DNA from 2 places in the Achromobacter xylosoxidans genome. Region 2 is predicted to be linked to the other one. Evidence: predicted binding sites of a transcription regulator. Region 2 holds the regulator's gene; the other holds the start of a gene.

Region 1 (3,411 bases), 2.3 Mb from region 2:
ACCCTGCCCTTCCAGTTCATGATTGCCTACACGGGAATCGTGATTTCCAGCGCCCAGCTCATGCCGGCCCCGGTCACGGCGACCTATGGCGCCGGCCCGCAGGCCAGCCGCCTGTACCTGGCCGAGCTGACGGGCGAAGAACGGCCCGCCCGCAGCGGCGTGGCGCTGGCCATGCCGGCGCTCGAGCCCATCGTGGCCCGCGGCGAACGACTGATCGGGCAGACCGCGCGCGCCATCGTCATCAACAATCCCGAAGACAGCTCCATGCGCATCGGCGTCTATGGCTGGAACGAAGACGCCGACACCTTCCGCAATCTGAGCGCCACCACGGGCATGGCGGAGTTCTCCGCCAGCGGCGAGCTGCTGCGCCTGCGGCCCGCGGGCGGCGTGCACGGCGGCGCGCCGGCGCTGACGTTCCAGGTGATGAGCGACCTGCACATGTCCAAGTTCGGCGGGCTGGGCATCAGCTGGCTGTACTTCGTCTGCGGCCTGGCGGGCGCGGCCATGATGGGCACGGGCGCCTTGCTGTTCATGGTCAAGCGCCGCGCCAAGCATGGCGGCGAGTTCGGCAGCGCCACGGCGCGCATGTACCGGCTGATAGAAGGATTGAACGTGGCCGCGCTGGCCGGATTGGCGATCGCCTGCATCAGCTACCTCTGGGCCAACCGCCTGCTGCCCGTGGCGCTGGAGAACCGCGCGCTTTGGGAACTGCGCTGCTTCTTCCTGGCGTGGGCGCTGACCCTGGCGCATGCCTGGCTGTGCAGCCCGCGCCGCGCCTGGATCTCGCAATTGGTGCTGCTGTCGGCGCTGTGCCTGCTGCTGCCGGCGCTGTCGTTCATCACATTGGGCGACCATCCTGCAGCGCAGATCGCGCGCGGCGATTGGGAGAGCGCCGGCGTCGAACTGACGTCCGTCGCATTCGGCGTACTATCGGGCTGGGCGGCCCTGCTGTTGTGGCGACGGCCCGCATCCGCGCCCGTCCGGCGCAATCCCCGCAGTGATGCAGAGGCGGCCGCATGAACACCAACGACCTGTACGCAATTTCCATGGCGCTGCTGCTGACCTATTCGGGCATGGCCTGCCTGAGCCTGGCCATGCCGCGCCACTACGACCAGGTCTGGGGACGCGATCCCTCCGCCGGCCATACCCGCGTGCTGCGCGGCGCCGGCGTGCTGCTGCTGGCGTTGGCCCTGCTGCCCTGCGTGGGCCTGTGGGGCAATACCGTGGGCGTGGTGGCATGGCTGGGCTGGCTGTCGGCGGGCGCGCTGCTCTGGGTCGGCATGCTGTCATGGGCGCCGCGTCCGGCAGCCCGTACCGCGGCGCTGGCGGTGGCAATATCCCTGGCCGGGGTCGGCATCGGCTTCTGAAGCGCAGGTTTGACGCGCATCAAGCAAGCCTGATATCCCGGCGGTGCGGGGCAATTCCTGCACCATATGTGGTGGTAGAGTTTCCACACCCTACTACATATGGTGTCAGTCATGCATATCCAGCACATCCTCAAGCGCGACGGCCGGGTCGCGGCGTTCGACCGCGACAAGATCGCCCAAGCCATGGCGGCCGCCGGCAGCAGCACGGGAGAACTGGATCTGGCGGGCGCGCAAGTCCTGACCGACACCGTCATCGCCGCACTGGAAGGCAACCCCTGCCCTGGCGTCGAGACCATCCAGAACCGCGTCGAGGAAGCCCTGGTCCAGGCAGGCCATTGGCGCACCGCGCGGGCCTACATCGTGCACCGCGAACAGCACGCCCGGCTGCGCGCGCTGCGCCACACGCTGGTGGACGTGGAAAGCGCGATGGAGGAATACCTGGACCAGCGCGACTGGCGCGTCAACGCCAACGCCAACCAGGGCTACAGCCTGGGCGGCCTGATCCTGAACGTGGCGGGCAAAGTCACCGCCAATTACTGGCTGTCCAACGTGTTCGCGCCCGAGGCGGGCCGCGCCCACCGCGAAGGCGACATCCATATCCACGACCTGGACATGCTGAGCGGCTATTGCGCCGGCTGGTCGCTGCGCCAGCTGCTGACCGAAGGCTTCAACGGCATCCCCGGCAAGGTCGAAGCCACGCCGCCGCGCCACATGTCCGCGGCCATCGGCCAGATCGTCAACTTCCTGGGCACGCTGCAGAATGAGTGGGCCGGCGCGCAGGCGTTCAGCTCCTTCGATACCTACATGGCGCCCTTCATCCGCCGCGACGCCATGACGTACGCCGACGTGAAGCAGTCCATGCAGGAACTCATCTACAACCTGAACGTGCCCAGCCGCTGGGGCACGCAGACGCCCTTCACCAACCTCACGTTCGACTGGACCTGCCCGCCGGACCTGAAGGACCAGATCCCGTACATCGGCGGCGAGGAAATGCCTTTTTCCTACGGCGACCTGCAGACCGAGATGGACATGATCAACCGCGCCTACATCGAAGTCATGATGGCTGGCGACGCCAAGGGCCGCGTGTTCACCTTCCCCATCCCCACCTACAACATCACCCCCGACTTCGACTGGGACCACCCCAACACCGAGCGCCTGTTTGAAATGACGGCGCGCTATGGCCTGCCCTATTTCCAGAACTTCCTGAATTCGGACCTGGAGCCGCACATGGTGCGCTCCATGTGCTGCCGCCTGCAGTTGGACCTGCGCGAACTGCTCAAGCGCGGCAACGGCCTGTTCGGCTCGGCCGAGCAGACGGGGTCGGTCGGCGTGGTGACGGTCAACTGCGCGCGCCTGGGCTACACCTGCCGCGGCGACGAAGCGCGGCTGATGCAGCAACTGGACCACCTGCTGGAACTGGGCCGCGACGTGCTGGAAACCAAGCGCAAGGTGGTGCAGCGCTACATCGATCAGGGCCTCTACCCCTATACCCGCCGCTATCTGGGCACCCTGCGCAATCACTTCAGCACGCTGGGCGTGAACGGCATCAACGAGATGGTCCGCAACTTCACGGCCGACGCCGAGGACATCACCACCGCCGCGGGCCACGCCCTGGCCGTGCGCCTCCTGGACCGCGTGCGCGACCGCATGACCGAGTTCCAGGAACAGACCGGCCACCTGTACAACCTGGAAGCCACGCCCGCCGAAGGCACCACCTACCGCTTCGCGCGCGAAGACAGGAAGCGCTATCCCGCCATCCTGCAAGCGGGCAGCGAGACGCAGCCCTACTACACCAACTCCAGCCAGCTGCCGGTGGGCCACACCGACGATCCTTTCCATGCGCTGGAGCTGCAGGAAACGCTGCAGGGCAAGTACACCGGCGGCACCGTGCTGCATCTGTACATGAACGAAGCCGTTTCTTCTTCCGCCGCATGCAAGCAGCTGGTGCGCCGCGCGCTGTCGAATTTCCGGCTGCCCTACATCACGGTCACGCCGACCTTCTCCATCTGCCCCAACCATGGCTATCTGGCGGGGCACCACGAGT
Region 2 (3,411 bases):
GTTTGACCGCAACCTCACCTTGTCCAAGGCTGACCCGGACGTTTGGGCCGCCATCCAGAAGGAAGACGTCCGCCAGGAACAGCACATCGAGCTGATCGCCTCGGAGAACTACGCCAGCCCGGCCGTCATGGAAGCCCAGGGTACGCAGCTCACCAACAAGTACGCCGAAGGCTACCCGGGCAAGCGCTACTACGGCGGTTGCGAATACGTGGACGTGGTCGAGCAGCTGGCCATCGACCGCCTGAAGCAGATCTTCGGCGCCGAAGCCGCCAACGTGCAGCCCAACTCGGGTTCGCAAGCTAACCAGGGCGTGTACATGGCCGTCCTGAAGCCGGGCGACACCGTGCTGGGCATGAGCCTGGCCGAAGGCGGCCACCTGACGCACGGCGCGTCGGTCAACGCTTCGGGCAAGCTGTACAACTTCATCTCCTACGGCCTGGACGAAAACGAAGTCCTGAACTATGACCAGGTCGAGCAACTGGCCAAGGAGCACAAGCCCAAGCTGATCGTGGCTGGCGCCTCCGCCTATGCCCTGCACATCGACTTCGAGCGCATGGCCCGCATCGCCCGTGAAAACGGCGCGCTGTTCATGGTCGACATCGCCCACTACGCCGGCCTGGTCGCCGGCGGCGCCTACCCCAACCCGGTGCCGCACGCCGACTTCGTCACCTCGACCACGCACAAGTCGCTGCGCGGCCCGCGCGGCGGCGTCATCATGATGAAGGCCGAGCACGAGAAGATCATCAACTCGGCAATCTTCCCCGGCATCCAGGGCGGTCCGCTGATGCACGTCATCGCCGGCAAGGCCGTGGCTTTCAAGGAAGCGCTGGAGCCCGCCTTCAAGGACTACGCGCAGCAAGTGGTCAAGAACGCCAAGGTGCTGGCCGACACGCTGGTCAAGCGCGGCCTGCGCATCGTTTCCGGCCGCACCGAAAGCCACGTCATGCTGGTGGACCTGCGCTCCAAGGGCATCACGGGCAAGGAAGCGGAAGCCGTGCTGGGCCAGGCCCACATCACGGTCAACAAGAACGCCATCCCGAACGATCCGGAAAAGCCTTTCGTGACCAGCGGCATCCGCCTGGGCACGCCGGCCATGACCACGCGCGGCTTCACCGAAGCGGAAGCCGAGCTGACCGCCAACCTGATCGCCGACGTGCTGGACAACCCGCGCGACGAAGCCAACATCGCCGCCGTGCGTGCCCGTGTCAACGAACTGACCTCGCGCCTGCCGGTCTACGGCAAGAAGTAAGCGAGCATCCCTGCGGCGGGCTGTGGCCCGGCCGCAGCGGTCTACCAGGGACGGCCCCGCAAGGCGCCGTCCCTTTGTTTTCAGGCGGCCGGCGCCGTCCTGGTAAAAAATACGGGGGCGGATTAGCCCGTATTGGCGCTGGCGGCTGGACGCCTCGTTACAATATGCTCAAATATTGCCCCCTCAGTGCCTTTAGGGATCACACATGCGGTGTCCATTTTGCGGCAATGCCGAAACGCAGGTCGTAGACAGCCGGGTCTCCGAAGAAGGCGACGCCATACGCCGTCGCCGTCGCTGCCTGTCCTGTGACAAGCGCTTCACCACTTATGAGCGGGTGGAGCTGGCCATGCCCTCCATCGTCAAGCGCAACGGCAGCCGCAGCGACTACGATCCCGGCAAGCTGCGCGCCAGCCTGAGCCTGGCGCTGCGCAAGCGCCCCGTCAGCACGGAAGATGTCGACGCCGCGGTCGCGCGCATCGAAGAACAGCTGCTGGCCAGCGGACTGCGTGAAGTGCCCAGCGAACACATCGGTGAGCTCGTCATGAACGAACTGCGCAAGCTCGACAAGGTCGCGTACGTGCGCTTCGCTTCGGTCTACAAGAGTTTCGAGGACATCGGCGAATTCGTCGAAGCCATCCGCGAGATGCAGGGGCCGCTGTTGCCGGGCAAGCTGCGCAAGGACTAGCAGGGCTGCGGTTCAGCCGATGCTGGAAAATGACGGCGCTGCGGCGCCGTCATTGCATGGTGGGAGCCGCACGCGCCAGGCTGGGCGTTAGCGGCTGGAACTTGCGCCACACGCGGCGCATGTGCTGCGCCGAGCCGAATCCCGACTTTTCCGCCACGCGCTCCAGGTCCAGCCGGGTATCGCGCAGCAGGTCGCGCGCCAGCGCCACGCGTATCTGATATAGGTAGTCCATCGGCGTGCAGCCTGCGTGTTCGCGGAACAGCCGCGTCAGATGGCGCGCGCTGGTGTGTGCCTGGTCCGCCAGCGATTGCGCCGACCAGGGCGCCGCCGGATCGCGGATGACCGCGTCCTGCACCCGGTGCACGCCCGGATGCATGTGGCTGCGATGGTCCAGCCAGGGCGACAGCGTGGAATCCGTGCCGGCGCGCCGCTGGTAGACCACCATGTCGCGCGCCGTTTCGCTGGCTACGCGCGGCCCGCAATGGCGCGACACCATGTGCAGCGCCAGGTCGATGCCGGCCGTGATGCCGGCGCTGCTGACCAGCTTGCCGTCCTCGACGAAGATGCGGTTGTCATGCAGCCGCGCGCTCGGGTCGATGTTGGCCAGCTGTTCCAGGCAGGTGTGGTGGGTGGTGCAGTCGCGCTGCCGCGTCAGGCCGGCGGCGGCGGCGAACAGGGCGCCGGCGCATACCGTCATCAGCGTGAAGCCGTCCGCGGGATGGCGGACGGCCAGCCAGTCGATGATGGCGCGCGAGTCGGGGTCGTCCAGGCGCGTGGGTTTGCCCACCACGCCTGAAATGATGACCAGGGCCTCGGGCGGCAGACTGGCCGGCAGGGCCTGGATATGCGCCAGGTGCAGGCCGGGCAGGCCGCTTTCGACCTCCCGGGACGGGCCGCAGAAATGCTGTTCAAAGGCGCCCGGAACCAGCTTGTTGGCCACGCGGAAGGCCTCCGCGGGGCCTGCCACGTCCAGCAGCACCACGCCCCGCGTCAGCACGAAATACACCGGAACCATGCGGCCCCCCGCCAGTGTCAGGCCGCCAGCGCGTCGGCCGCGCGCGCGATGCGGGCAAAACGCCCTTGCAGCACCAGTTCGGTCCGGTCGCGGATCTCGGCCGGCGTGTAGTGCTGGCCGGACGGGCTCTGCATGGCGAAGGTCAGGGTGGCGTCGGTGGGGAACACCACCTTGTAGCCCGCGTCACTGGCATGGCGCGAAGTGGTTTCGCAGCACTGTTCAGTACGGATGCCGCTGACGATGATGCCTTCGATGCCGTGCTTCACCAGCCAGTCCTGCAGGCTGGCGCCGTCCGCGTCCTTGGCATAGAGCGAGGAATGCACGGTCTTGTGGAACACGGCGGTGGGGGCGATGCGCAGTTCCTTGAGCGTCTTGACGTGGCCGGAGGCCATCGAGAAGGGGTTGGCAGGGTCGTTCGATACGCTGGTGTGGAATACCTGCAGCACCGGAATGTCGCGGGCC

The links. Region 2 encodes NrdR, which represses ribonucleotide reductase genes. Its sites were predicted from a motif close to CACNANATNTNGTG; they were not measured.
Region 1: the regulator NrdR is predicted to act here: its motif matches at 1,459-1,472, upstream of IAG39_RS17440 (ribonucleoside triphosphate reductase).

What each region holds. Positions count from the first base shown of each region.
Region 1 is NZ_CP061008.1:3,752,023-3,755,433, forward strand. Features, by position in the region: gene IAG39_RS17430 (PepSY-associated TM helix domain-containing protein) at 1-1,020, shown strand, start outside; gene IAG39_RS17435 (DUF3325 domain-containing protein) at 1,017-1,367, shown strand; gene IAG39_RS17440 (ribonucleoside triphosphate reductase) at 1,479-3,411, shown strand, end outside.
Region 2 is NZ_CP061008.1:6,002,126-6,005,536, reverse strand. Features, by position in the region: gene glyA (serine hydroxymethyltransferase) at 1-1,249, shown strand, start outside; gene nrdR (transcriptional regulator NrdR) at 1,455-1,934, shown strand; gene IAG39_RS27860 (GlxA family transcriptional regulator) at 1,984-2,949, opposite strand; gene IAG39_RS27855 (cysteine hydrolase family protein) at 2,967-3,411, opposite strand, start outside.